DNA from 2 places in the Paraglaciecola sp. T6c genome. Region 2 is predicted to be linked to the other one. Evidence: predicted binding sites of a transcription regulator. Region 2 holds the regulator's gene; the other holds the start of a gene.
What was found. The regulator FliA, encoded in region 2, starts transcription of late flagellar genes. The targets are predictions, from matches to a motif close to CTAAAGNTNNNNNNNNNNNNGCCGATA.
Positions count from the first base shown of each region.

Region 1: PATL_RS20655 (DUF5610 domain-containing protein) is a predicted target of FliA. The motif match lies at 10,031-10,057, and genes of this name have one in related genera.

Region 1 covers NC_008228.1:4,848,791-4,863,747, reverse strand. Annotated here, with positions in the region: gene cysI (assimilatory sulfite reductase (NADPH) hemoprotein subunit) at 1-1,673, shown strand, start outside; gene PATL_RS20695 (phosphoadenylyl-sulfate reductase) at 1,666-2,436, shown strand; gene PATL_RS20690 (TIGR03899 family protein) at 2,433-3,332, opposite strand; gene PATL_RS20685 (bifunctional diguanylate cyclase/phosphodiesterase) at 3,510-5,750, shown strand; gene PATL_RS20680 (uracil-DNA glycosylase family protein) at 5,754-6,263, opposite strand; gene PATL_RS20675 (hypothetical protein) at 6,442-6,768, shown strand; gene PATL_RS20670 (acyl-CoA desaturase) at 6,958-8,085, opposite strand; gene fabR (HTH-type transcriptional repressor FabR) at 8,245-8,844, shown strand; gene trmA (tRNA (uridine(54)-C5)-methyltransferase TrmA) at 8,841-9,938, opposite strand; gene PATL_RS20655 (DUF5610 domain-containing protein) at 10,087-11,520, shown strand; gene PATL_RS20650 (LuxR C-terminal-related transcriptional regulator) at 11,597-12,235, opposite strand; gene cmoA (carboxy-S-adenosyl-L-methionine synthase CmoA) at 12,507-13,238, shown strand; gene cmoB (tRNA 5-methoxyuridine(34)/uridine 5-oxyacetic acid(34) synthase CmoB) at 13,274-14,245, shown strand; gene alr (alanine racemase) at 14,260-14,957, opposite strand, start outside.
Region 2 covers NC_008228.1:3,650,358-3,665,314, reverse strand. Annotated here, with positions in the region: gene flhA (flagellar biosynthesis protein FlhA) at 1-1,794, shown strand, start outside; gene flhF (flagellar biosynthesis protein FlhF) at 1,829-3,160, shown strand; gene PATL_RS15545 (MinD/ParA family protein) at 3,157-4,023, shown strand; gene PATL_RS15540 (RNA polymerase sigma factor FliA) at 4,020-4,748, shown strand; gene cheY (chemotaxis response regulator CheY) at 4,796-5,179, shown strand; gene PATL_RS15530 (protein phosphatase CheZ) at 5,211-5,954, shown strand; gene PATL_RS15525 (chemotaxis protein CheA) at 5,967-8,231, shown strand; gene PATL_RS15520 (protein-glutamate methylesterase/protein-glutamine glutaminase) at 8,256-9,395, shown strand; gene PATL_RS15515 (ParA family protein) at 9,464-10,243, shown strand; gene PATL_RS15510 (chemotaxis protein CheW) at 10,240-11,103, shown strand; gene PATL_RS15505 (chemotaxis protein CheW) at 11,127-11,621, shown strand; gene PATL_RS15500 (DUF2802 domain-containing protein) at 11,658-12,062, shown strand; gene metA (homoserine O-acetyltransferase MetA) at 12,376-13,302, shown strand; gene PATL_RS15490 (homocysteine S-methyltransferase family protein) at 13,341-14,393, shown strand; gene metH (methionine synthase) at 14,482-14,957, shown strand, end outside.

The DNA of each region.
Region 1 (14,957 bases), 1.2 Mb from region 2:
TTGCCGACAACGAACGCCTTAAAGGCGAAAGCAATTTTTTACGTGGCACTATTGCTGAAGATTTAAAAGATGATTTAACCGGTGCATTTGTGGGTGACAATTTCCAGTTAATTCGTTTTCACGGTATGTATCAACAAGACGATCGTGACTTGCGCGCCGAACGCGCTAAGCAAAAGCTTGAGCCATTACAAAATGTCATGTTACGTGCGCGTTTGCCAGGAGGCATTATTAAGCCTCAGCAATGGTTAGCAATTGATAAATTCGCCGAAGAAAAATCACTCTACGGCAGTATTCGTTTAACGACGCGCCAAACATTTCAATTTCACGGTGTACTTAAACCCAATATCAAATTGATGCATCAAACGCTTAACCAAGTCGGTATTGATTCAATTGCCACTGCTGGTGATGTTAATCGAAATGTGTTGTGTACCTCGAATCCTATTGAGTCGGCAGTGCATCAAGAAGCCTATGAATGGGCCACTAAAATCAGTGAACATTTACTGCCTAAAACGCGTGCTTACGCGGAAATATGGCTTGATGGCGAGAAAAAAGAAACCACAGATCATGAACCGATTTTGGGCGCCAACTACTTGCCGCGTAAATTTAAGACAACGGTGGCCATTCCTCCTTTAAACGATGTGGATGTGCACGCTAACGATCTTAACTTTATTGCCATTTCTAAAGACGGAAAGTTAGTCGGGTTTAATGTGTTAGTCGGTGGTGGTCTTGCTATGACCCACGGCGACCACGCTACATTCCCCCGTAAGGCAAGCGACTTTGGTTTTATTAAAGTGGAAGACACCTTAGCGATTGCTGAAGCCGTTGTCAGCACGCAGCGTGACTGGGGTAACCGAGTTAACCGTAAAAACGCAAAAACCAAATATACCCTTGAACGAGTAGGGGTAGAAAACTTTAAAGCCGAAGTCGAAAAGCGTTCAGGCGTAACGTTTGGTGAAAGTCAGGCATATGAGTTTACTGAGCGTGGAGACCGCATTGGTTGGGTTGAAGGTATTGACGGTAAGCATCATTTGACCCTATTTATTGAAAATGGCCGAATTTTAGATTACCCAGGTAAGCCTTTGAAAACAGGCTGTGCTGAAATCGCCAAGATACACGACGGTGATTTCCGTTTAACCGCTAATCAAAACCTAATTGTGGCGGGCGTCAGCGAACAAAATAAAGCGAAAGTGGAAGAAATAGCCAGAGCTCATGGTTTGATCGAAGATGACTTGTCAGCTCAGCGCAAAGATTCCATGGCTTGCGTTGCTTTGCCTACTTGTCCTTTGGCAATGGCAGAGGCTGAGCGCTATTTGCCTGAAGCCGTTACTCAGTTAGAGGGCATATTAGCGAAACACGCAATTGCGCAAAAGAGCATAATTTACCGTGTTACTGGCTGCCCGAATGGTTGTGGACGTTCCATGCTGGCTGAAATCGGTTTAGTGGGTAAAGGGCCGGGCAAATACAATTTGCACTTAGGCGGAAACCGTCAGGGCACACGAATTCCGAAAATGTACAAAGAGAACATCGGTGAGCAGCAAATCATGGACGAGCTAGATGTATTGATCGGCCAGTGGGCAAAAGAAGCTCAAAGTGATGAATCATTTGGTGACTTTGTTATTCGCACAGGTGTTATCGCAGAAGTGGTGAATTCCGCTGAGGATTTTTATGCGTAATGTAACGTTGCAGTCGTCGCAAAATGCCGAGCCAAACGACGGTACACCTAAGATTTTAACGCAGGTTTCGTTAGAAGAGCTGAACCAGCAGTTGGAAGCGAAAAGTGCGGTTCAGCGCGTGACCTGGGCACTGGAAAATCTGGAACCAACTTTTATGTTGTCTTCAAGTTTCGGTGCTCAAGCTGCAGTAATGTTACATATGTTGACTCAGCAATTTCCTGATATTCCAGTGGTATTGACGGATACAGGCTACCTATTTCCTGAAACCTATCAATTTATTGATGAGCTAACTGAGCGTTTGAACCTCAACCTGCAAGTGTACCGAGCGCCTATGTCAGGCGCGTGGCAAGAAGCACGCTTTGGCAAATTGTGGGAAAACGGTGCCGACGGCATTGAGCAGTACAATAAGCTGAATAAAGTGCAACCCATGCAGCAAGCGCTTGCTGAGTTAGATGTAAAAACGTGGTTCGCTGGGTTGCGTCGTAGTCAGTCGGAAATGCGTGAATCGCTATCAATATTGCAAAAGTTGACGCGACAAGTGAAAGTCTATCCTATCCTGGATTGGAGTAATAAAGATGTTCACTATTACTTAAAAGAGCATGACATGCCCTATCATCCGTTATGGGAGCAGGGCTATGTTTCGATCGGCGATTGGCACACTACGCGCTCCTTGCAAGAAGGAATGGACGAGAAAGATACTCGCTTCTTTGGCTTAAAACGTGAGTGCGGCCTACATGAATTTGGTGATGGTGACGGTATTTAGTCGACGACAAATGCGTTGAGCAAAATATGTTTCAACGCTTCTATATAGTTTGCTTGCTTGTTAACTCCCACCAAAGTAAAAAGCTCCGCCCCTGAGGTGGTAAACTTATAATACTTTAAAGTGGTACCAGGTTTTCTTGCGCTCAATTGGAAAACTTGGCCATTACTCCTCCATTCCACCACTGAATTAACTGGCCATTCACCTGATTCTATTTCAGTTTGGTGTATTAGCCCTAAATCCATCAAAGAGAGCAAATCGGGATAGCTAAGGCCAAAGGTCGCAAGATTGAGTTGTTGCTCTTTGCGCAACCTAAACATGGCGAGTATGGAAGGCTGCTGATAAAACCCTGTAAGTAATTTAGGTGTTGTGTCACCTTTTCGTCTGCTCGACAAAGCGACTGCGCGGCGAAATGTCTGAGCATCTTTTTGTGTTAATTGTTTTAAAATGAGCAGTGTGCGAAGCGAGAAACTGCCTGGTCGGTTTGTTTCTACTGCAAAAATTTTCCCCCATAATTCCTGCATGGCCGGCGAATGTATTTCCTCTGCCATATTGGCAAAGTTATAAAACCAATCGGGGTCGAGACGCTCATTCTCCCCTTCCTCAATACAGTATTTTAGCGCCTTTTCGAGCACACTTTCTATATTACTTAGCTTACGTTGGGCTGCTATTTTCTGCCGCCTTTGTACTCTGGTTTCTATGCTATTAGCACGCATACCTTGATAAGGCAGTGATACACCAATTTGTGCAAACCATTGTGTCATCCGTGCTGCAGTGCCCCTAACATCTTGAGGCCCCTTGTCTGGGGTCTCAGCGTTAGGGCTCACCGGAGTCGAGGGCTTACTTTTGACCTTTTCAATAGGCGCCGGGGACGGTGTATGTTGGTTGTCTATTTTCATAGGGTATTTATACAAATATCTTATCTAGTAAATATTATTTACCATAGTATGCTTGTTCCTAGTAGCATGGCGTCTGGTAATATATTGAGCGAACTAATTTTGATTTAGTCAGGATTTAGCTAAACTTAAGAAATACTGCTGTAGTGGTCAGGTAAACTCAAGAGAAATGTAAATTAAATGTGTCCAATGGAATATGAGAATGATGAGCTAATTTTTCTCTCTGAGGAGAACACGGCTGACAACACTGAATTCGCAGGAAGCTGGAATATACTGGTGGTTGATGACGATGAGGAAATCCACTCGGTAACACGTTTGGCCCTTTCTGATTTAGTGCTTAATGACCGAAACTTGACCTTTTATCACGCCTATTCCAAGGCTGAAGCCCTTGAAATTATACAGTCTCTAGGCTCTACTTTAGCGATTATTTTGCTAGATGTCGTTATGGAAACGGACGACGCAGGCCTGCAAGTGGCCCAAACTATGCGAAATGAACTGAAGTTGACAGAGCCCAGAATCATTTTGCGTACAGGGCAACCGGGTTATGCTCCTGAAGAAAGTGTAATCAAAGAATACGACATCAATGACTACAAGACGAAAACAGAGTTAACGCGTAGCAAACTTGTCACAACCATTATCGCCTCGTTACGCTCATATCAACAGATTCTAACGATCAATCAAAGTCGTATTGGTTTAGAAAAAATCATCCATTCGGCCGCAAATTTACTTGAAGAGCACTCAGTCAATCGATTTTGTGAAGGTGTGGTGACCCAAATAAGCTCGCTTATTGGTTTGGACTCCTCAGGGGTTGTATGTGCCAGAGCTGGTTCCGTTATCGATAAAGATGAAAATGCGGTCTATGTATTGGGTGCTGCAGGAGAGTTCGCAAGTTATATCAATAAAAAAATTGATAATCTGCACGATGAAAAGATAGTGCAATCGGTTAATCAGTGTCTTCAAAAACAGCATCACATATACGGCGATAACTTCACCGTGCTTTATTTGAAAAGCTCTGAATATGACGCAGCTGTATTCTTAAAAATTGGTCGACAAATATCGGAAGCTTATGAGCAGCTGATCGAGGTGTTTTTAGCAAGTATTTCAGTGGGTTATGAGAATGTTAATTTATTCCATCAACTACACACTGCCGCGTTTAAAGATTGGCTAACCAAGCTGCCAAATAGAATCGAATTTATTAACCGCCTAGACGATATCAGTAATGATGCAGAGCACGCTAATGATGTGGTTGCTTTGATTGATATTAATCATTTCGCCGATATCAATGACGGGCTAGGCCAGGATACTGGTAACGACACCTTATTGGCCTTAGCTCAACGTATTGAATCCACTTTTCCGACAGCGGCAGCGCTGGGGCGAATCGGCTCGGACGTATTCGCCGTTGTCGGTACAGAGCGAGAAGTCAATCCTGCTACGCTTCAGGGTTTGTTTAATAATGCATTTGAGGCTGGCGACCATATGCTACCGCTGAGCGCGGCATTTGGTTTTTGTCGGTTTAATGGTAAAAAAAATACGGGTATCAATATACTCAAGCACGCCAACATAGCGTTAAATAGGGCGAAAAAAAGTCTAAAAACGAATTTTGAGTATTACGCCCCAGAAATGGAAGAGCAAACGACGTGGCGCTTAGAGATGATCCGTCAGTTGCGTACAGACTTCGCTGAGCGAAAATTGCAATTGTGGTATCAGCCGCAAATTGACTTAGTGACTCAAGATATCATTGGTATGGAAGCGCTACTTCGTTGGCCTTCTTCTGATGGGGGATTCGTCTCTCCCGCGGTATTTGTACCACTGGCAGAATACTCAGGCTTAATCATAGATATTGGTGCGTGGGTTATGCAAGAGTCATGTGAAAAGCTGCGTTTGCTAACAGAAGCAGGATTCAAAGGCTTGCGCATGGCAGTCAATATATCTATGCCTCAATTTCGTGATCCTGCGTTTATAAACTTGGTTAAAAAAGCAATTATAAACAATGATTTAGAGCCTGATTGCATAGAGTTAGAAATCACTGAAAGCATTGTGATGGATGAACCCCAATTGGTGGTTGAAGCACTGAATGAACTCAAAGAGTTTGGCGTTAAGGTAGCCCTTGATGATTTTGGTACAGGCTTTTCGTCAATGAGTTATTTACAACAGCTACCGCTTGATCGCTTGAAAGTTGATAGAGCGTTTGTTAGTGAAATAAGCCCCAATAAATCGGCCTTTATTGCTGAAACCATCGTCACACTTGGGACAAAACTCGGTCTGAGGACGATTGCTGAAGGTATTGAAAAGCCAGAGCAAGCCAACTATTTACTCAAGCTTGGTTGTGATGAAGCCCAAGGCTTTATGTATGCTAAACCAATGCCTTTTGGTGAATTGCTGACATTTATAGGGCAACGCAAAAGAGGACAATCCCTGTAGATACTAGATAATCTTAGCAATGGCGTGCTGCATCGCTGATACTACTTGCTGCTCAAACCAAGGGTTTTTCTTCAACCATATGTTATTCCTTGGAGACGGATGGGGCAAAACGAAAAACCTTGGTTGGTACGCCTGCCAATCTTTTACTCTTTCCGTCAACGATCGCTTATCCTGTAAGTAATAGTTTTGAGCATATTGACCAATCAATAAAACATGTTTGATTTGCATGGAGTTTATGAGGCGCTCATGCCAAAGGGGCGCGCATTCTTTACGCGGCGGCTTGTCACCACTTGACGCTTTTCCAGGATAACAAAATGCCATCGGCAGAATTGCAATATTGTCTGGATTGTAAAAGTGCTGAACGTCTAGATTCAGCCATTTCCTCAAGCGTTCGCCCGAAGCATCATTCCAAGGCTTGTTCGTTTCGTGTGCTTTGATACCAGGAGCCTGACCTACGATAAGTATCTTTGAGCGCTGATTTCCTTGAATGATTGGACGAGGGCTCAGGGGCAAATGTGCTTTGCATACTTGGCATTTTTTAGCGTCGTCAAAGTCGGTGATTTAATATTCCTTCCAAAAAATACAGTTTTGTCATATTATTGTCATAATCCTGTGGTTTAAGAGTTGATTTGTTTCCACGTTGGATTGCGATGCTTAGCGCTTTGTTAAGCGATTTATCGAGGAAATCATTATGTTAAGAATCAAATCATTTATCATTGTTGGCATTTTAAGCGCATTCGGTGCGGCATCAGCGCAAGCTGAAACTCAGAACAACAGATTATTTGACTGCATGGAATCTACCACATTTGCTATTGACGGTTCATGTATCGCTAGCAAAATTCAACAAAATGTTAAGTTTCGTGAAATGCAGTCAGACATCACTCAAAGAACGCAAGTGCAAGATGCCAATGCAATTGCGACAATCCAATTTTTTGAAAAAGACATGCGTATCAATGTCATAGCCCACAAAGATGCATTAGCTGAGTCAGAGTTATTAGTGCTCAACGTCGCTGAGTAATAAGGCTGTGCTAGGTTAACCAAATACCTGAATCGTTCAATGTAGGGATAAGCTCACATTGAACGGTTATTTTTAGCCCTTAACTTACTGTTTGGCTAAGTCAATTTTTTAATACTTCAGTTATTCCACTTCTTATAAAACCACTTTATCTATCATACAAAAAAGCCCCCTTGTGGGAGCTTTAGAATACTAAGCCATTTGATATTTTACTTGATACAGCTGCAGCCATTTTTGCTTTCGTAACTCTAAATTGTATTTGAGTTCGCGGTATTTAAAATCTAGTTCTAGTTTCTCGTAATTACGCTTCAATTTATGTTTGCGAATTTCCATTAAGCGTTTTTTAGTGGCGTACATTTCGCCCATTTTATGCAAGATTGCATCATATTCCTGCTGTAAACTATGTAATATCTCATCGGCATTTGGAAGCACAGATAACTTCTGTTGTGCGCGCTGCAATTGCATCGCCATCTTCGCTTTCTCAATACGTTCTTCTGGGCAGCGGCGTAAGTTTTTGGTCCAGCCTATAAACGACAGCCCTCGTATTAGCCATTTAGTTGGATCAAACTGCCACCATTTAATGCCATTGCGGTAATCATATTCAAATATGTGGTGGTAATTATGGTACCCCTCACCAAAAGTGAAAAAAGCTAAAATGTCATTATCGCGGGCTGTATTTTTATCTGTATAAGGTTGACGTCCCCAAATATGGGCAAGAGAATTAATAAAAAACGTCACATGATGGACAACCACTAGGCGGAAAAAACCAGCAAGCAACACCATACCAAGCACATCACCATTCAACCAACCTAATGCCATTGGAATGCCAAAGTTAGAAATAAGCATGATGGGAAGGTAGTACTTATGCTGCCATACAACGACCTTGTCTTTTTGAAGGTCTTTACAATTACTATAATCAGAATAGCGGTGTATCTGATATTCGCGAAGCATCCAACCCATGTGTGAATACCAAAAGCCACGCTTGGCCGAATACGGGTCTTTATCGTTGTCGTCCACATGCCTGTGGTGGATCCTGTGATCAGAAACCCAATGTAATATGCTGTTTTGAAGGGCCATTGCTCCGCCAATAGCCAGTACGACTCTGACAAAGGTATTCGCTTCATAGGCTTTATGCGCCCACAGCCTGTGGTATCCAGCGGTGATAGACATCCCTGAGAAGTAAATAAGAATAATACACGCAGCGATCTCTGCGCCATCAAACCCTTGGGTTAGAGCAACGTAAGGCACAAGAAAGAGTGCGACTAGTCCAGTAATCACAAAGACTAAAACATTAGTGAGAATTAAACGGGGTTTTTCCATTACAAAAAGCAGTACTTTATTCAGCTTACACTTGTACGCTAATTTATCTAGCAAACGCGTATTTAGCAAGCTATTTCTTGTATTGAACCTTATTACTTCGTGCTGATTCGCGTTAAATATGGATAATATAAAGGAATTAATATTCAAAAGGGGCGTAACGTGAGTCGTCAAGAACAAAAGCTTAAGACGAGACGAACCATTATAGATGCAGCTTTTAGTTTACTGGACGAGCAAAGAAGTTTGTCTAGCATCAGCTTGCGTGAAGTAGCTCGCGCGGCTGGCATCGCACCGACCTCATTTTATCGACATTTCAAAGACATTGACGAGCTTGGTTTAACATTAGTCGATGAGGCTGGCTTAAACTTAAGGCAGTTGATGCGTCAGGCTCGATTGCGGATTGCCTCAGGTGGGGGAGTGATAAACACGTCGGTGGATACGTTTATGGAGTTCATTTGCGCCCATAGCAATGTTTTCCGGTTGCTGCTTCGTGAGCATACCGGAACGTCTTTGGCATTTCGTGCCGCTGTATTACGGGAAATTCAGCACTTTATTGTTGAGCTAACAGATTACACTATGAGCACAACAGGGTTGCCCTATCAGTATGCGAACTTACAAGCAGAAGCTATGGTTAAACTTGTTTTTAGTGCGGGTGCAGAAGCGTTGGATTCAGGCGCTGAACAACAAGCAGTGTTGGCTCAGCGCGTTAAGTTGCAGTTGCGATTTATCGCTAATGGGGCGAAAGAGGCCGCCGGCGTTTAGCGCTTTTGCAAGTAAACTCCTGATTCCACATGATGTGTATATGGAAATTGATCAAAAAGAGCAAATCGAACTACATTATGTGTTTCGCTCAATACTGCCAAATTATTATTGAGTGTCTCAGGATTACACGAAATATACACAATGTTTTGATACTCTTTGATCATGTCTAGCGTGTCGTCATCAAGGCCAGAGCGTGGGGGATCCACTAAGACTGTTTGGCAATCGTAATCCTGCAAATTGATACCTTCTAAACGCCTAAAGCTGCGTTCATTGTTTAGTGCTTGCACAAATTCTTCGCTCGACATCCTTAAGATAGTCACGTTTTCTATGTTGTTTAAACGGATATTATCTTGCGCAGCAGCAACCGAAGATTTAGATATTTCGGTTGCTAATACTTGTCGAAAGTTTTGTGCCAGAGGAAGACTGAAATTCCCTGCACCACAATACAATTCGAGTAAATCGCCTTGGCAATCTTGAGTAACATCTAACGCCCACTCAAGCATTTTGCTGTTTACCCCAGCATTTGGTTGCGTGAAGCTATTTTCAATTTGCTTAAACGTGTAGAGTCGGTCATTCACTGGTAGCGTTTCTATCACATAATCTTTGTCTAACAGCACTTTTTGCTTTTTCGCGCGGCCAATTATGTCGATTTTAAATTCATCTCTTAACAATGCGCGCAATGCTTTTGCTTCTTTTAGCCACTCATCTTCCAAAGGTTTGTGATACACCAAGGTGACTAATATTTCATTGGTTAGGGTACTCAGATAATCGATTTGGAATAACTTTCTACGTAATACTTCGTTCTTTTTTACTAATGACAATAACTTCATCATCACTTCATTGATAACGATACTGGCAGGGGGAAACTGATTTACTGCATACTTTTGCTTTGTTGATTGGTCAAACATGACATGATCTAAGTTATCTCCGTCGTGCCACATCCTGAATTCCGCACGCATCCTATAATTCAGAGGTGCTGATGAAAACGCCTCTAATGCTGGCATCGAAAATGTTTTGAAAGCCTGTTGCACGCTATTAACTTTTTGAGCGAGTTGTTGTTCATAGTCCGCAGGGTTAATTTCGGTTGGGCGCACGGCAATTCTCCAGATGATGTTATTAACGAGCGCGGGATTGTAAGTGTTTTCAGCGCTTGTGCAATATTAGTTTTTGATTGCGATGAATTGTACTAAATTTAGCCAGCATGCGGCCGATAACCTAGTTGAGGAAAGTGAGGTGGCACAAATGAATATTAATGAAATTAAGGCTTTCATGCGTGAAAAGCCGGCGCACTTGGGGGAGGCAAATAGCTTTCAGAACCAATTGCGTGATTCAGGTCTTGAGCAAGCAAGCACACTGGCGGGTGATAAGGCGTCCTTGAGCGGCGCATTATCATCTCATAGTTTTTTTGCAGGCCAAGTATTAACTAATTCCATGAACCACAGTGTATCGGTTGGGGCAAGCAAACTTCAGCTTAGAGTACCCCAGCAAGCTGACGAGGAAGAGACGAATAAAAGTTTATTCGACTTTGAAGAGGTCGCTCGCAATGTGTTGAATTTTGTAGGTGGTGCAATCAAAAATGCTCAAGGAAAAGGCGCTGACGACGATGCTTTGAATGCTCTTTTTGAGCAAGCTCGTTCGGGGGTATTAAAAGGCATTGGCATGGCTGAAAAAGATCTCGCCGGAGTGATGAATGATGACATCAAAAATGGGATTAGCCGAAGCCAAGAATTAATAGATACGGGATTGCAAAAGCTAAGAGATTCGATTTTCTCAGAAACTCAAGAAGCGAGCGATGTCGGCACGTCTAACGTTTCGTTGGAGAATCAAGTGAACTATCAACGCCGTGACACGGGTGAGTTACGTATTCGTACGTTGGATGGTGACGAAGTTAACATTCGCTTTGAAGACTTGGAAAGCTTTGAGTTAAACCAAAAGTTGCTGGTAAAAGTTGAAGAAGAACAAGTGTTTCAGCAGCCAGTAGAGCCATCGAAACCTCAATCGGTAAACAATGCACAAGATATAGCCGAAAACGACGTGGCTGATGAGCCGAACCTTGATAGCGCTGAGCAAAAGGGCGTAACGCAATCTTCAGTACAAGAAAGCGATGATGCAAGTAACAACGTGACAGCTAAAGTCACTTCAACGCAACGTTATGAGCACATTAGCAGTAATGCACTGTCTTTCACTTTGCAGGGGGAGTTAGACGAAGACGAATTAAAGGCGATAGGTACATTGGTTGCTGACGCCAGCGATTTAGCTGATGAATTCTTCAACGGTGATATTGAGTCAGCATTCAATCAAGCATTAAAGTTGGGATATGATGAAAAAGAGCTAACCGGTTTTGCTTTACAATTAACTAGACAAGAGCAAACCCAATCTATTCAGGCGTATGAATCGGTTTCTCATTTCAGTGAAGATGACCCTAGAGGAGACCCTAATAAGACGGTTAAACCGGTCGCGCATTATCTAGATAAAATGCTGGATGTTTTTGAGCAATCGAGGCAAAAGCTTGAAAGCGGTGAACAGTATGACGATTTGATTAATGGATTGATTAATCAAATGGGCGATGTTCACACACCAGATTTAATTTCTGCAATTCAACGTTTTCATAGTTTTAATCAAAAGCTATTGAATGGTTTACCGTTAAACTTCTCAGGAACTAACCAGAGTGAATAACTCGCTGGAGCGATAAAAGTTCGGAACAAGATAACGTTAGTCACTAAAGGTGACTAACGTTATTTAGAGGTGGGGACTAATCTTCTAAATTTAACTTTTTAAGCAGCAATACTGCTTGAGTTCGAGTATTAACTTCTAGTTTTCTAAATACTGCACTGATATGCGCTTTAACGGTCGCTTCAGTGACATTTAATTCGTGAGCAATTTGTTTATTTAATAAACCATCATGGATTAGCTTTAACACCTGAAATTGCTTAGGCGTTAATTCTGCAATTCGTTGCGCTAAGTTGAGTTCTTCACCGTCAATTTGGGCAATCTGTGCTTTTAACTCTTCAGTTAACCAAATTTCACCGCTCATGATTGTTTTCAAGGCATCAGCAATCATCAAAGTAGGGCTGGACTTAGGTACAAAACCTTTTGCGCCGAAGCTCATCACGTACGAAACAACTTCAATAGAGTCACTAGCCGAGACTACTGCGACAGGAATTTCAGGATAATCCTGAGTGACTCGAATTAAACCATAGAAATTCTCACATCCAGGCATGTGCAGATCGAGTAATATTAAATCGATATCTGGGTTTTCATGGAGCGTCATTAATGTAGAGTCGAGCGAGTCGGATTGCAAAATCTCAATATCTTCAAACAGTGGACTTAGTGCACCCACTAAAGCTTCGCGAAATAGCGGATGATCATCTGCAATTAAAAACTTTGCCATTTATTTGCCTTCAATAAATAATTCAATATTAAGTAACAAGACTAATACTTTAGTCTTGATTAATGAAGGGATTAATTAACTTCCCTGCAATTTATGTGACACATTCTATCAGAAGGCGTAAGTATGATGTAACAAATACCTCATGCAGTTTGTTTATATCAGAAAAATTTTTACGATCCTCTTAATCCATGGTGCAAATAGACAAGAGAATTGCGTGGTTTAGTGGCTGCGGGTAGAATTACGCTAATTTTCCACAATCATTATCAATTACATGCAATCAAGCAAAGACGCCATTTATTCACAACCTCAACAGGTAAGTGATTTCCGCTTCGATGATACCGTAGCAGAGGTTTTTCCAGATATGATCCAGCGCTCTGTGCCGGGTTATAACACCATCGTCGATGCAATTGGGCAATTGGCTGGACGCTACGCTACAAACAATTCCAATATATACGATCTCGGTTGCTCCCTCGGCGCAGTTAGCTTAGCAGCGGCAAAATACGTAGTGGCTGATAACTGTAGTATCATTGCAGTGGATAACTCTGAAGCTATGGCTCAGCGGTGTGCCCGGCACGTAAAAGCGTATAAAGCGAATACTCCCATAGAGGTGATTTGCGATGATTTACAAAATATCCACATCGAAAATGCATCAAGTGTGGTAATGAACTTCACATTGCAATTTATCGACCCCACTCAGCGTGATCAGATTATTCAGAGCATATACGATGGCTTAGCACCGGGTGGAATTTTCATACTTTCAGAGAAGCTTCGCCACGCATCAGAGCAAGGGAATGAGTTACTAATTGACCTTCATCATGAGTTTAAAAGGCGCAATGGTTATAGCGAGCTAGAGATAAGTCAAAAGCGTGAATCAATTGAAAACATTTTGCGGGCTGAAACGTTTGAGGCGCATCAAACCAGACTACAAAATGCTGGTTTTGACGATGTCGTATTGTGGTTTCAGTGTTTTAACTTTGCCTCCATTGTCGCGATCAAAAGCTAACACTTTTTTATTTATTTACTTTACAGGCGCCGTTCATGTCAGTCCCTTGGTTCAACCAGTTTTATAAAGAAATTGCCGACTCCCCGCTAAGTGCTTGGTTAGAGCTTCTTCCCGGGCAAATTTCTACCTGGCAAAAAGAGCAGCTACACGGTGATTTCAACAAGTGGGTAAAGCTGCTTGGCAAGCTGCCTCAGACTCATCCTAGTGAAATTGAGCTCAAAGAGAGGGTTGAATTTGGGCTGCAAAGCGAGATAAACGAGTATACGCAGAAGCAAATTATAGGCTTACTTAAGCAGTTTATGCCATGGCGTAAAGGGCCATTTCATATTCATGGTATTCATATTGATACAGAGTGGCGGTCCGACTGGAAATGGGAAAGAGTACAACCGCATATACAGTCGTTAGAAAATCGTTATGTTCTTGATGTTGGTTGCGGCAGTGGCTACCACATGTGGCGTATGCTAGGAGAAAACGCCAAAATGGTGGTGGGCGCGGACCCTTCTCAGTTATTTTTGATGCAGTTCCAAGCCACTAAGCATTTTAACCCCGACCCACGCATTCATTTATTGCCCGTAGGTGTTGAGCAGCTACCTGAAAAAAATGCCTTTGATACGGTTTTTTCAATGGGGGTACTGTATCACCGAAAAAGTCCACTCGATTTTTTACAACAGCTAAAAAATCAGTTGCGACCCGGTGGCGAGCTCATTCTCGAGACACTTGTAGTTGAGGGAGATGAAAATACTGTATTGATGGCCGGGGACAGGTACGCTCAAATGCGCAACGTATGGTTTTTGCCTAGTACAGATGCCTTGTGTTTATGGATGAAACGACTGGGCTTTAAAAATGTGCGCGTGGTAGATTTAGCAAAAACTACGATAGAAGAGCAGCGCGCAACGCAGTGGATGGACAGTCAATCTTTGGTTGATTTTCTTGACCCGAATGATCACTCAAAAACCATTGAAGGCTATCCTGCGCCCCTGAGGGCCGTTGTTGTGGCTGAGCGATAGCATATGCGCTCAATTTACTCGTTAATAAATACCCGTTTGGCGCGCGTTGGCATTCGGGTGACTAATTCATAGCCTAACGTATCCGCCCAAGCGGCCACGTCATTAACCGGTATATTCTTGCCCCAAAGCTCGACTGGGCTGCCTTCACTTATATCGGTTAATTGAGTGACGTCAACGCACAACATGTCCATCGAAACACGACCCGCTAACGGCGCTATCTGGCCATTGACCATAACAGGGGTGCCAGATTTAGCCGTTCGAGGGTAACCATCACCATAACCTGCCGCCACAGTGGCGATAATGCTTGGTCGCTTCGCTGTCCATATTGCGCCGTACCCTACTGACTCGCCAGTTGCGACGCGTCTCAATGCAATCACTTTTGAGCTAAAAGTCATCGCCGGAATGAGTGGTAGAACGTTGATATCACTTTGGTTGAAGGGACTAATACCATACAGCATGATCCCTGGGCGGTTCCAAGTGCTGATGCTTTTCGGTGTAGCAAGTAGGGCAGCTGAATTGGCTAAGCTACAACCTGCGTATGACGGCTCCGCCGATACTTTTTCAGCAAGCTTTTGTATTGACTGTATTTGACTCAGCAGTAAAGGGTGATCGGGGTGATCAGATGTAGCAAAGTGCGTCATAAGCATAACCGAGCACACATTCTTACTGGATGCGAGTTGAGTATAAGCCTTCAATGCATCTGAGACAGGTA
Region 2 (14,957 bases):
GGTGATGCGGCGGGGAAAGTGATCCAAGCATTTGGCGAAGTGGTTATTGGTGGTAACTACGCTGTGGGTATTGTGGTATTTGCCATTCTGTTGATTATTAACTTTAAAGTGGTGACCGCAGGTGCTGGACGTATCTCAGAAGTGAGCGCACGCTTTACGTTAGATGCAATGCCAGGTAAGCAAATGGCCATTGATGCAGATTTAAACGCAGGTTTTATCGACCAAGATGAAGCCCGTAAACGCCGGTTTGAAGTGACCAGTGAAGCCGACTTCTATGGCTCAATGGACGGTGCGTCTAAATTCGTAAAAGGGGATGCGGTTGCAGGGTTATTCATTATGTTGATCAACATAGTGGGCGGTTTATTCATTGGCATTTTTCAACACGACTTAGCCTTCGGGCAGGCCGTCGAGATTTATACATTGCTAACCATAGGTGATGGCCTAGTTGCACAAATTCCTTCGTTATTGTTGTCTGTAGCGACAGCGATAATCGTCACTCGTGAAAACGACTCCCAAGAAATGGGACAAGAACTCACTCGTCAATTAGGTAATCGCCAAGCGTTATACATCACCAGTGGTATTTTGTTTGTCATGGGTATAGTGCCGGGCATGCCGCATGTGGCTTTCTTGGGGTTTAGTGCGTTAGTGGGCGGATATGCTTATTACCAGCACTGGAGCGAAAAGAAATTGGCCTCACAGCCGGAAGTATTGGCGCCTGAAAAAGAACGTGGCACACCAAAACCTGCTGAAATCAAAGAACTAGGTTGGGATGACGTGCAACACGTTGACACCATTGGTTTAGAAGTAGGTTACCGCTTGATCCCGCTGGTAGATAAATCACAAGGCGGCGAGTTATTGACACGTATCAAAGGGGTCCGTAAGAAGTTGTCTCAAGAGCTTGGCTTTCTTATACCTCCAGTTCATATTCGCGATAATTTAGATTTAAGTCCTAACAACTACACCATATCCATGTTGGGAGTCTCTGTTGGCGAAGCGGAGATCAGCCACGACGACGAGCTGGCGATTAACCCAGGTCAGGTATTTGGCAAATTAGATGGAACCGTGACAAAAGATCCAGCATTTGGCCTAGATGCCGTATGGATCCGCTCGAACCAACGTGAGCACGCACAAACGTTAGGTTATACCGTGGTCGATAGCGCCACGGTTGTCGCGACTCACCTAAGTCAACTTCTGACTAATAATGCGTATCAATTACTTGGTCACGAAGAGGTTCAGCAGTTGTTGGATATGCTTGCCAAGCAAAGCCCTAAATTAGTAGAAGGTTTAGTACCTGATATTTTGTCACTTAGTACCGTGGTTAAAGTACTGCAAACGCTATTGTACGAAGGCGTGCCTATCCGTGATTTACGCACCATTGTACAAACCTTGTGTGAGTATGGACCTAAGAGTCAAGATCCTGATGTGTTGGTGTCTGCGCTGCGTATCTCTCTTAAGCGCCTCATCATTCAAGAGATCAATGGCGGACAAGCCGAGTTACCAGTCATAACTTTGGCGCCAGAGTTGGAACAGATGTTGCACCAGTCATTACAAGCCGGTGGAGGAGATGGCGCAGGAATAGAACCTGGTTTAGCTGAACGTTTACAAAAGTCACTAAATGATGCTTCTCAACAGCAAGAATTAGCGGGCGAACCTGCGGTGTTACTCACCTCAGGTATGTTACGCCCAGTGTTATCAAGGTTCTTGAAGCACGCAGTACAAGGTTTGCATGTGTTGTCATATCAAGAAATTCCAGATGACAAACAAATTAAAATAGTCAGTGCGGTGGGTCAATAGTCCGTCACCAGATGCAAGTAGCAAGGGGTAAATTGTGAAAATTAGACGCTTTTATGGCAAAGACATGCGCGAGGCTTTGAAACAAGTCAAAGACGAGTTGGGCGATGATGCAGTCATCATGTCTAATAAAAAGCTAAGCAATGGTGTGGAAATTGTCGCTGCATATGACAAAGAGCCAGCTGCAAGCCCTAAGCGCGCCGAGTCCAGTTTGACGTCTGCACCGAAGCCCAGAGCAGAATCCACTCCTACCCTCAGTGAAATCATCGGTGACAGCGGACCGGATAGCCTTAGAGCATTGCTTGAAAAACAAATTCAAGCAAAAGAGTCAGCTCATCAAGCGAGTCAGCCTGTTGCTCAGCCTGCAAAGCCTCAAAATGTAACAAGTCAGCCGCAACGCCAAACGCAGGCGCAACCAGAGGTACCCAACGTACCGCATCAGCAAGACGCATTAAATGAAATGCGTCAAGAGCTAGCCTCTTTACGTAATGTGCTTCAGTTCCAAGTGGCTGGTCTTTTGCAACAAGACAAAGGACGAAACCATCCTTTACACGGCTATTTAACCAACAAGTTACAAAAGATGGGTATCAGTGAAGCACTGGCCAATGAAGTGGTTTCTTATACCCCGGCAGATACTGATGAGCGTCAAGCTTGGTTGTTTTTATTAAAACTGCTGGCTAATCGCATACAAACTGAAGAAAGTAACTTACTGACCAAAGGCGGCATCGCAGTTTTAATGGGCCCTACTGGGACTGGAAAGACAACGACTGTGGCAAAACTTGCCGCACAAGCTGCGCAAAAATACGGTGCTCAAAATGTCGGCTTGATCACCATTGACAGCTATCGAATCGCTGCTTACGAGCAAATTTCTACCTATGCCAGAATTATTGGTTGCTCGGTGAAAAAAGCGCAGAACGCTGAAGAGTTATCAGATCTGTTATTCCAGTTTAGGAATAAGCGCCTTATACTTATTGATACTGCAGGGTTTGGGCAAAGAGATGTTAGACTGATCAAGCAGTTAGAAACGTTGAAGCAGAGTACAACGGCGAATATCAGCAGTTATTTGGTCATGCAAGCCAACAGTCAATATCAAGTTATGCAGCAAACCATTGCTGCTTACAAACAGATTTCTTTACAGGGTTGTATTTTCACCAAAATAGATGAATGCTACAGTCTTGGAGAGGCAATTAGTGCGGCCATCGAGCACAAATTGTCCGTGAGCTTTATTACCGATGGCCAAAAGGTTCCGGAAGACTTGAAAGTGGCAGATGCAAAATTTTTAATAACCAGCGCCGCTAAGCTTTATAAAAAGCACGTATTAATTCATACTAGTGGTAACTCACTAAATAACGCAGCAGTGGCAGTATGATTGAGGACCAAGCGAGTAGCTTAAGAAGAATGAATCAATCTCGATTAATTAAAGTGATCGCCGTTACCGGTGGTAAGGGCGGCGTGGGTAAAACCAACGTCACGTTAAATACCGCGATCTCTATGGCCCAGCAGGGTAAGAGAGTCATGGTATTAGACGCAGATTTAGGCTTAGCCAACGTGGATGTGTTACTTGGCTTACGTGTGGTGAAAAACCTTTCACATGTATTGTCAGGGGAATGCACTCTAGACGAAGTCCTTGTTGAAGGTCCCCACGGGATTAAAATTGCGCCAGCAACCTCTGGCAGTCAGTCAATGACTGAACTCACTCCAACCGAACATGCAGGCTTAATTAGAGCATTCAGTGAGCTGCGCTCGCAAATTGACGTATTAATTGTTGATACTGCGGCAGGTATTTCAGATATGGTTTTAAGTTTCTCACGTGCCTCGCAAGATATCCTAGTGGTAGTGTGTGATGAACCTACATCTCTCACAGATGCCTATGCATTGATCAAAATTTTGAATAAAGAGCACGGTGTTTTTCGTTTTAAAATTGTCGCCAATATGGTGCGCAATATGCGAGAAGGACAAGAGCTGTTCAATAAGTTAACAAAAGTCACCGACCGCTTTTTAGACGTGGCCTTAGAACTAGTCGCCACTGTACCGTTTGATGAAAATATTCGTAAGTCGGTTCGTAAGCAAAAAGCGATTGTTGAAGCATATCCAACTTCGCCAGCGGCTATCGCTATTAAAAAGCTAGCTCAACAGGCAGCAGGTTGGCCAGTGCCTTCTCAGCCAGGAGGGCATTTAGAGTTCTTCCTTGAGCAGTTGGTGGCCAAAAAAGCCGTGGGCGATATTCGGTGAACAGTAAAGCCGCTGCGTATCAGCAGTTAGATGACAGAAATGCACTGGTGGAGCGTCATGCTCCATTGGTAAAGCGCATTGCTCATCATCTTATTGCCCGCTTACCCGCCAGCGTATTGGTCGACGATCTCATTCAAGCCGGTATGATTGGTTTACTTGAAGCGTCTCGTAACTTCGATGGCACCAAAGGTGCGAGTTTTGAGACCTTTGCAGGTATTCGAATTCGCGGCTCTATGCTTGACGAAATTCGAAAAGGTGATTGGACACCACGCTCTGTGCATAAAAATGGCCGTGCGATAACGGATGCCATTAATAAAGTTGAGCGTGAGACAGGCCGTGACGCCAGAGATGTAGATATAGCCAAAAAACTTGAAGTCAGCATTGAGCAATATCACCAAATGCTTGGTGAAGTGAATGCAGGTAAAATTATTGGCATGGAAGATTTAGGGGTATCGGAAGATGTGGTGACAACAGAGCAAACTAAAGGCTCTGATACTCCGTTTGAAGATTTGCTCCAAGGCTCTTTTCAAAAAGCCTTAGCCCATGCCATTACAACCTTACCTGAGCGTGAAGCAATCGTATTATCATTGTACTATGACGAAGAATTGAATCTACGTGAAATAGGTGAAGTTCTAGACGTGAGTGAATCACGTGTTAGCCAAATACACAGTCAAGCTATGCTAAAACTAAAAAGTAAAATGCAGACTTGGCGTATTGAAGAATAAACAAATAACATATAAATGTTTTGATTTTGCCTCGAGCGGAGAAAGTTTTGGATAAGAATATGAAAATTTTGGTTGTTGATGATTTCTCGACAATGCGTCGCATCATCAAGAACCTATTGAAAGATCTAGGTTTTACTAATATTCAAGAAGCGGATGATGGCAGTACCGCATTGCCTATGCTTCAACAAGGTGATTTTGATTTTGTAGTGACTGACTGGAACATGCCAGGCATGCAAGGAATTGATTTATTGCGGGCGATCCGTGCCGACGAAAACCTTAAACACACACCAGTGTTAATGGTAACGGCAGAAGCCAAAAAAGAACAAATTGTAGCGGCGGCGCAGGCTGGTGTTAATGGGTATGTTATCAAACCATTTACTGCTGCGACCCTTAAAGAGAAGTTGGCCAAGATATTTGAACGCTTAGGTTAGTCAGGCTTTTCTCAACGATAAGGAAGGCCTTATGACCTCACATCCAGCCCCCATGAAGCTAGAAGATGCAAAGCAATTAGTCGCTTTACTTGAAAGTGGTAATAATCAAGGCGCTCAGCAGCTTCTCGATAGTGTCAATGACACCAATTCTGTCGAACTGTTCGAAGAGGTAGGTAAATTAACTCGCCAACTTCATGATTCTTTGAATAACTTTCAACTCGATGAACGTATTGCTAATTTAGCGAATGAAGAGATCCCTGACGCTAAAACGCGGCTCACGTATGTTATTGAAACCACTGAGCAAGCCGCGAATCGCACGATGGACTTAGTCGATGATTGCATGCCCATTGCCGAAAAGCTCAATTCTGAAATGAACGAAATCATTCCTGAGTGGAAGAAGCTTTTTAATCGTCAGTTAGAGCTGGGCGAATTCAATGCCCTGTGCAGACGCCTCGACACCTTTTTAGAAGAGGGCAAGGACGAGTCTGGAAAATTAAACGCATTATTAACCGAGATGCTACTAGCTCAAGGCTATCAGGACATCACAGGGCAAATTATTCGCCGGGTCATTGAACTAGTTAAAGAAGTAGAAGACAGCCTAGTGCATATGTTAACGATGTTCGGTGGATCAGAGTCAGCGGAAATTCCTCATATATCTGATAAACAAGCCGATAGTGTTAAAGCGGAAGGCCCAATTCTCGATGCAGCTAACCGTGACGACGTCGCATCTAATCAAGATGATGTTGATGATTTACTGTCAAGTTTAGGATTTTAGAGGCGTTACAATATGGGGTTTGATGTTGACGAGGAGATCCTTCAGGATTTTTTAGTAGAAGCGGGTGAAATACTAGAGCAGCTTCAAGAACAGCTGGTTGAGTTGGAAAATAATCCGCAAGATTCGGATTTACTGAATGCGATTTTCAGAGGCTACCACACGGTTAAAGGTGGCGCGGGCTTTCTTTCGTTAACCGAATTAGTCGATATTTGTCACGGCGCTGAAAACGTATTCGATGTCATGCGTAACGGCCAACGTTCATTAACGCCAGAGTTAATGGATATTATTCTTCAAGCAACCGACGAAGTCGTCGCCATGTTTGAAGATGTAAAATCGAACAAACCCTTGGTAGCAGCAGAGCAATCGTTATTAGATACATTGCATCGCCTGAGTAAGCCAGAGGCGCAAGACCAAGTTGCTGCGCCTCCAATTATCGAAACGCCAGTAATCGAGGCGCCCAGTGAAGCGGCATCTCAGCCTAAAACAAATTCGGATGACTTTGACGAATCCGAGTTTGAGGCCTTGCTTGATGAACTTCACGGTGAAGGTAATCCCGTTGGAGGAGCATCGCAATCACCATCAATTAAGCCGCCACAATCCACAGAGTCTTCCAGTGGCGCTGATATGAGTAGTGATGGTGACGATATTAGTGATGATGAGTTTGAAGCGTTACTCGATCAGCTTCATGGAGAAGGGCAGTTTGGCGGCTCTCAAGACGCTCCCTCTGAATCGACTGACGCGCCCGTAGCAAGCACAAATTCTGAATCAGAAGATATCAGTGATGATGAATTCGAAGCGTTACTCGATCAGCTCCATGGTAAAGGGCAAGGGCCTGTTACCAAAAAAGAAGCTAACGGAGAAACAAGTAAAGCGCCAAACACTCCAGTAACGTCGGCAGTATCTGATAACACGCCGTCGCAATCCGCAAGTGAAAAAGCCACTGATAAAAGTAACGACACTAAGTCGAGTGCGCCCAGCATTGCCTCTAGCCAAGCCAATATACCTGCTAAAAGCCCTGGGGCGGCGGAAAAGTCGGCTGTTTCTAAGCGTGAGGAAAAGCGTCCCGCAGCACCACAGCCGGAAACGACGGTTAGGGTGGATACCAAGCGCTTAGACCAAATCATGAATATGGTAGGTGAGTTGGTATTAGTGCGTAACAGGTTGCTTAGTTTAGGTTTATCCGTCAACGACGAAAGTATGTCAAAAGCGATTGCTAATTTAGACGTGGTCACCGGCGATTTGCAAGGCGCCGTGATGAAAACGCGCATGCAGCCCATCAAAAAAGTGTTTGGGCGTTTTCCTCGAGTCGTGCGTGACTTAGCGCGCACCTTGAAGAAAGAAATTACCCTTGAACTAGAGGGTGAAGAAACAGATTTAGACAAAAATTTAGTCGAGGCCCTTGCTGATCCTTTGGTGCATCTAGTACGAAATTCAGTGGATCATGGTATAGAAATGCCAGCGGATCGGGTCGCAGCGGGCAAGCCATCTTTAGGTACGGTAAAGCTATCAGCTTCTCAAGAAGGTGATCATATTTTGCTGAGCATAGTCGATGACGGTAAAGGCATGGACCCTGATAAGCTTAAAGAAATAGCTATTTCTCGAGGCGTATTAGATGCTGATGCCGCGGCTCGAATGACAGATGAAGAAGCATTCAATTTAATTTTCGCTCCGGGTTTCTCGACCAAAACTGAAATATCCGAAGTGTCAGGCCGCGGCGTTGGTATGGACGTGGTGAAAACCAAAATTAACCAGCTAAATGGTACGGTCAATATCGATTCTGTGCTGGGCAAAGGCACCACGCTAGAAATTAAAGTGCCACTGACTTTGGCAATATTACCGACTCTTATGATAGTGGTTGGCGATCAAACCTTCGCATTACCATTAGGCTCGGTAAACGAAATTATCAACATGGATATGAGTAAAACCAATACAGTTGATGGCCAATTAACAAAAATCGTTCGTTCCAAAGCGATCCCATTATTCTATTTACGCGAGTGGTTAGTACGCAAAAATGCTAAGCCAATCCCGCTAGATCGCGCTAAGGGACATGTTGTTGTCGTGCAAATTGGTACCCAGCAACTCGGTTTTGTGGTTGATGCGCTCATCGGTCAAGAAGAAGTGGTGATTAAGCCATTAGATGAATTGCTACAAGGTACTCCTGGCATGGCTGGCGCAACGATTACCAGTGATGGTGGGATTGCGTTGATCCTAGATGTTCCAGGCCTACTAAAGCATTATGCTAAGAAAAAAGCCGATGCCATTCGACAAGCGCGTTAAACACGAGGTTTTTACAAAATACACATGGCATACAAGATATTAGTTGTTGATGATTCGATTTTTTTTAGGCGCCGTGTAAAAGAAATTCTAGAGCAAGACCCCAGTTTACAAGTCATAGGTGAGGCCAGAAATGGTCAAGAAGCAATTGAGATGGTCGCTACGCTTAATCCTGATGTAGTCACTATGGACGTGGAGATGCCTATCATGGATGGGATCACTGCCGTCAAAAAAATAATGGCCCGTAAACCCGTCCCCATCATTATGTTTTCTTCATTGACACTTCAAGGTGCTAAAGCCACCTTGGACGCACTGGACTCAGGCGCAATGGACTTCTTACCCAAGAAGTTCGAAGATATCGCGGCAAATCGTCAAGATGCCGTTGCGCTTTTGCAATCTCGGGTCAAAAGCTTGTGTAGAAAGCAACACGGACTGCGCCCCGCTTCTGTGCGTGTGGCCCCTCCTAAAGCGATTTTGTTCAATAAGCCGGTTAGTCGAAATCCTGCTAAACGCTCAGTGCAAGCGACCAGTAGTATTCCGTTGGGAGCCCCACTTTATCATTCTTCGTCCAGTGGTATTCCGTCGGGTAAAAAGTATCGCTGCTTAGCGATTGGCACGTCCACAGGCGGGCCGGTTGCTCTACAAAAAGTGCTCACAGCTGTCCCAAAGAATTTTCCTTATCCTATCTTTATTGTGCAACACATGCCGGGCTCCTTTACTAAGGCATTTGCAGAGCGACTGAATCAGTTGTCGCAATTGACTGTAAAAGAAGCGATGAACGGTGAAGAAGTTAAAGCAGGCGTCGCGTATTTAGCACCTGGTGGCCGTCAAATGACCGTTCAGGGCGATAGTCAACGTGTTTCTTTTCGAATTTATGATGCACCAGACAGTGCCGATATACTGTATAAGCCCTGCGTTGATATTACGTTTGCGTCAATTGCGCATGTATATCACGGTGATGTCTTAGGGGTCATACTCACAGGGATGGGCTCTGACGGAAAACTTGGCGCCAGCAAGCTAAAAAGTAAAGGTGCAAAAATTTGGGTGCAGGATGAGCTAAGCTCAGTAGTATATGGCATGCCACAAGCTGTAATGAATGCAGGTATCGCTGAAAAAGAGTTTTCTATAGATGCGTTTGAAAGCCATATTTTAAAAGAGATGGCGTAGAAACTGACGTATTTTGACACTTTCGATAGAGAGTTAAAAAAACAGCAGGCGACTGAAAGGTATTTATCGTGAAAGTATGGACAGTAGCAAACCAAAAAGGGGGCGTTGGTAAAACTACGACAACAGTCACCCTAGGTGGTTTGCTTGCGCAGCGTGGAGCAAAGGTCGTCCTAATCGATACCGATCCCCATGCGTCCTTAAGTTACTATTTTGGTATTGACTCTGACGAATTATCACGCAGTTTATACGATATCTTTATTCACGAAGGGCCTTTAGACAAAGGCGCTGTTTTAGATTGCTTATGCCCAACTAAACTTGACTCGCTGTTCATCTTGCCTGCTAGCATGGCGCTAGCCACATTAGATCGCAAGCTAGGGAATCAAAGTGGCATGGGGTTAACCCTTAAAAAAGCGCTCGGGTTGATCGAAGATGAGTTCGAGTACGCGTTAATTGATTGCCCGCCTGTGTTAGGTGTACTCATGGTCAATGCGTTGGCTGCGTCTACCCGAGTGATTATTCCAGTTCAAACCGAATTTTTAGCGCTCAAGGGGTTAGAGCGAATGCTTGGCTCGTTGCACATTATGCAGCAGTCATTACGTAAGGAGTTTCGCTATACCATAGTGCCGACCATGTTTGATAAACGCGTAAAAGCGGCAATAGGCGCCTATCACACATTACGAGAAACCCATGGTGATAACGTTTGGCAGGGATTAATTCCTATCGATACTAAGTTTAGAGACGCCAGTTCAAACCACGCGTTACCTTCAATTCACGCGCCTAAAGCACGAGGCGTGGTAGCGTACACAAGTTTGTTGCGTCATTTACGTTTGTTAGGGGCTGCGAAATGAATGCTAAACCGCCAGGCAAAAAAAGCGTTATGGAAGAATATTTGTCTTCCTTACTTATCGAAGATGTCGAGCAAGATGGGCCACTCACCGAAGAGATTGAGCAAAACGCGTCGTTGCAGCATGTCAGTCAGTTGCTCGACTCTGCCTCAGTGTTGCATACAGAACTGACTAGTTCAGTCTCCAGTGAAGTTGTGCTTGAGCCTGCAAAAATTGATAGCGATAACGTGCTGGCTAAACGTATCGACGAGCAACCTGCTAGCGATGAAGTATTTGAACACAGTCTAAAGGACGCCGAACTTCCCAGCCACGAACAACACGAGAGCGTGACGGTCAACACGGTAGATAATGACGGTGCCGTTAATAAGCAAAGCCAAAACGCGGATAACCCTGTAGCTAAAGATACAGGTATTTATCATGAAGCATTTCAAGTACTTATATTCGAAGTGGCCGGGTTGTCTCTGGCACTGCCACTTACTGAGCTTGGCGGGATCCACCAGTTAGCTGATGTTACGCCTATTTTTGGTAAACCGAACTGGTTTAAAGGTGTGATGCTTCATCGTGATGAAAAAATGAAAGTTGTCGACACTGCAATGTGGGTTATGCCTGAAAAATGTAATGAAAAGCTGGCGGATTCAGCTAAAAATCAATATCTTATCATGCTAGATAGCAGCGGTTGGGGTTTGGCGTGTGAGCGTATTATTGACACCATCACCTTACAAGCTGAAGATGTTAAGTGGCGCAAGTTTGACGGAAAGCGCACTTGGCTTAGCGGTATGGTAAAGAAAAAGATGTGTGCCTTGGTAAACGTGAAGCAATTAATTTCACTTTTGCAGCAGGGTATGAATAGTAAAGACAACTAGCAATTGCTGCTGGAGTATTAAAAATGAGTGATGACAAAACATCAAATAACGTACCATCTGATCGAAACGATGAAGTCTTGCAGTGGGTAACATATAAGCTAGGGGAAGAAACCTATGGCATCAATGTTATGCAGGTTCAAGAAGTATTACGTCACACCGAGATTGCCCCTGTTCCTGGCGCTCCAGATTACGTATTAGGTATCATAAACTTACGAGGTAATGTGGTAACGGTTATCGATACTCGTGCGCGCTTTGGCTTGGAGCCAACAGATTTAACGGACAACACACGTATCGTCATTATTGAGTCTGACGAGCAAGTAGTGGGCATTTTAGTAGACAGTGTTGCTGAGGTTGTTTATTTGCGCTCATCAGAAATAGACAGCGCGCCTAATGTAGGTACAGAAGAAAGTGCCAAATTTATTCAAGGTGTAAGCAATCGAGAAGGTGAGTTACTTATTTTAGTCGATCTGAATAAACTCTTAAGTGATGAAGAGTGGGAAGAGTTAACCAATATTTAATGCTCTGTTTCGTTATTAACTGATTTGGACGCAATTGTGGAAATAAGCCATCTGATTTACGTGGTTATTGTGGTCGCCATTTTATTATTTATCGGTGCTTTCGCCGTTTTGGCGAAACGTATTGCCTTATTGCAGCGTCAGAATGAGTGGCAACAAGAATCGTTGAGCGAATTACAAGAGCAATTGCTTGCTAACCAACAAGAGTTGCAGGAAGTGCGCGTGGGCAGCATTGGCATGGGAGACAAGATAAAAGCACTCGTTGCTACGGTAAGACAAACCGCTAGCCAACAAGAGCAACTCGCCAGTCAGGATCCCCAAAGTCGCCTGTACCAACAAGCGGCTAAATTGGTGGCCAGTGGTTACTCAGTTGAAGATTTGATGCACGAATGTGATATGCCAAAAGCCGAAGCTGAACTAATCTACAATCTACATAAACGCTAAAATTCAACTGAGCAAGTTACGTTGCAGGTGCCCATATCGTATTATCCCTAAGGTAAAGTTTGCGGTTTTTGCTTGGCGTTAACTTGCTTTTCTACACGGTTATTCTCCTCTTAATCACCTAGTGCATCGATTTAATTATCTCGCAACGCAGCGTGTCTCTCCATAAAATGTTGAAATGATAAACACAGGAGCACTTGGTTATGCTCTTTTGAACTTAAGCAGTTTTTACGTTTAGACGTCTAGACGTAAAGATGTTGACATTTACGGCGTTTTGCTCCAGATTTAACCTATCTAAACACATCTTGGAGCCACTATGCCTATTCGAATTCCGACAGAATTACCTGCACAAAGCATTCTAAATAGTGAGAATATTTTTGTGATGGATACCGATCGTGCTGCCATGCAGGACATTCGTCCGTTGGAAGTTGGTATCTTGAATTTAATGCCCAACAAGATGGAAACAGAAGTGCAGTTCTTGCGTCTTTTATCCAATACGCCGTTACAAATCAATGTGGACTTGATACGCATCGACAATCAAGCGCCAAAGAACACCCCTGAATCTCATATGAAGGCGTTCTATCAAAACTTTGACGATGTGGCGGATAAGCAATACGACGGATTGATTGTCACTGGTGCGCCTTTGGCATTGTTGGATTATGACGACGTAAAATATTGGCAAAAAATGAAAGTGGTGTTGGAATGGGCTCAGCGCCATGTGCAATCCACTTTGTTTTCATGCTGGGCTGCACACGCTGCCTTATATCACTTCCACGGTAAAAACCGTAGGTTGCGTGACGAAAAGCTCAGTGGGATATTTGCTCATCAAGTGAAGGATGAACATAACGAACTAATGCGCGGCTTTGACCCCGTATTTCATGCCCCTCATTCGCGTTATGGTGAAATAAGCGTAGCAGACTACGAGTCGGTTGAAGGACTTAGTGTGTTAGCTAGTTCAGAAAAGACGGGGGCTTATATAGTTGCCTCAGACGACAAACGATTGGTCTTCGTCACGGGACACCCTGAATATGATCCTGATTCGTTGGATCAAGAATACAAGCGTGACCTAAAAGCGGGATTAACCCCCAACATGCCAGAAAATTACTATCCTGACGATGACCCGGCACAAGGGCCTTTAGTTACTTGGCGTGCTCACGGTAGTTTGCTGTTTACCAATTGGTTAAACTATTACGTGTATCAGAATACGCCTTATGATTTAGCATCATTGTCGAACAAAGCTTAGACCTATTTATTATCAGTTTTAAAGGAAAAAATGTGTCAATGGTAACCTCAGAACAAGCATTACTAGACGCCGCACGATCACGGATCCTCGTTTTAGATGGCGCAATGGGCACTATGATCCAAGCGCATGACTTTCAAGAAGATGACTATCGTGGTGAACGATTCGCCGACTGGCATAGTGATGTTAAGGGCAATAATGACTTATTAACGATTACCCAGCCTGACGCTATTTTTGATATTCATTGTGCATACCTAGCCGCAGGTGCGGATATCATCGAGACAAACACCTTTAACGCCACCACAATATCCATGTCTGATTACAACATGCAGTCATTGGCCAAAGAGATAAATATAGAATCGGCTAAATTGGCCCGCAAAGCCGCTGATAAATTCACAGCGCTGACACCTGACAAACCGCGCTTTGTGGCCGGAGTGTTAGGCCCAACAAGTCGCACTGCTTCAATATCACCTAATGTGAACGACCCAGGGGAGCGAAATGTTACATTTGACGAGCTCGTTGAAGCATATGTAGAAGCGACGAATGGCTTAATAGAGGGGGGCGCTGATTTGATTATGGTGGAAACCATCTTTGATACGTTAAATGCAAAAGCAGCTTTATTCGCCGTAGACACTGTTTTTGAGTCATTAGGCAAAACGTTACCAATAATGATTTCAGGCACGATCACTGACGCCTCAGGTCGAACTTTATCTGGGCAAACCGCAGAAGCTTTCTATTATTCAATGCGCCATACAAATCCTTTCTCGTTCGGTCTTAATTGTGCTTTGGGGCCAGATTTGTTGCGTCAGTATGTTGATGAAGTATCTACTGTGGCGGAATGTTTGGTATCCGCTCACCCCAACGCCGGTTTACCTAATGAATTTGGCGAGTATGACCTTGAGAGTGATGAAATGGCTGAGCATATTCGCGAGTGGGCGCAATCAGGCCTCGTCAATATTGTGGGAGGATGTTGCGGTTCTACTCCAGAGCACATCGCCGCTATCGCCAACGTGGTTAAAGACGTTGCCCCGCGCGTCATCCCAAAACATGAAATTAAACTACGTCTTTCTGGGCTTGAGCCCTTTGTACACTAAATACGGATTGAAGTAGTGGTATTGAGCCATGACGAGTTTTGGCTTAGTGAAATGGCAAGTGAATGAAATTAAGTAAATTGAGTAACCTATGACCCAAGCAAGTGCATCTTTTATCAATGTTGGCGAACGTACTAACGTCACCGGATCCGCCATGTTTAAACGCCTTATTCTAGAAGGTGATTTTGAAAAAGCACTAGATGTTGCTCGTCAACAAGTGGAGAACGGCGCACAAATCATTGATATCAATATGGATGAAGCCATGTTGGACTCAGAAGCAGCAATGACGCGCTTTTTGAATTTGATTGCCTCAGAGCCTGACATCTCTCGCGTACCGATTATGATTGATTCATCAAAATGGTCAGTAATCGAAGCAGGTTTAAAGTGTGTTCAAGGTAAGGCCATTGTTAACTCCATTAGTTTAAAAGAAGGCGAGGAAAACTTCTTACATCAAGCTAAATTACTGAAACGTTATGGTGCAGCCACCGTTGTAATGGCATTCGATGAGGCAGGGCAAGCGGATACCGAAGATAGAAAATTTGAAATTTGTCAGCGTAGTTATCTGTT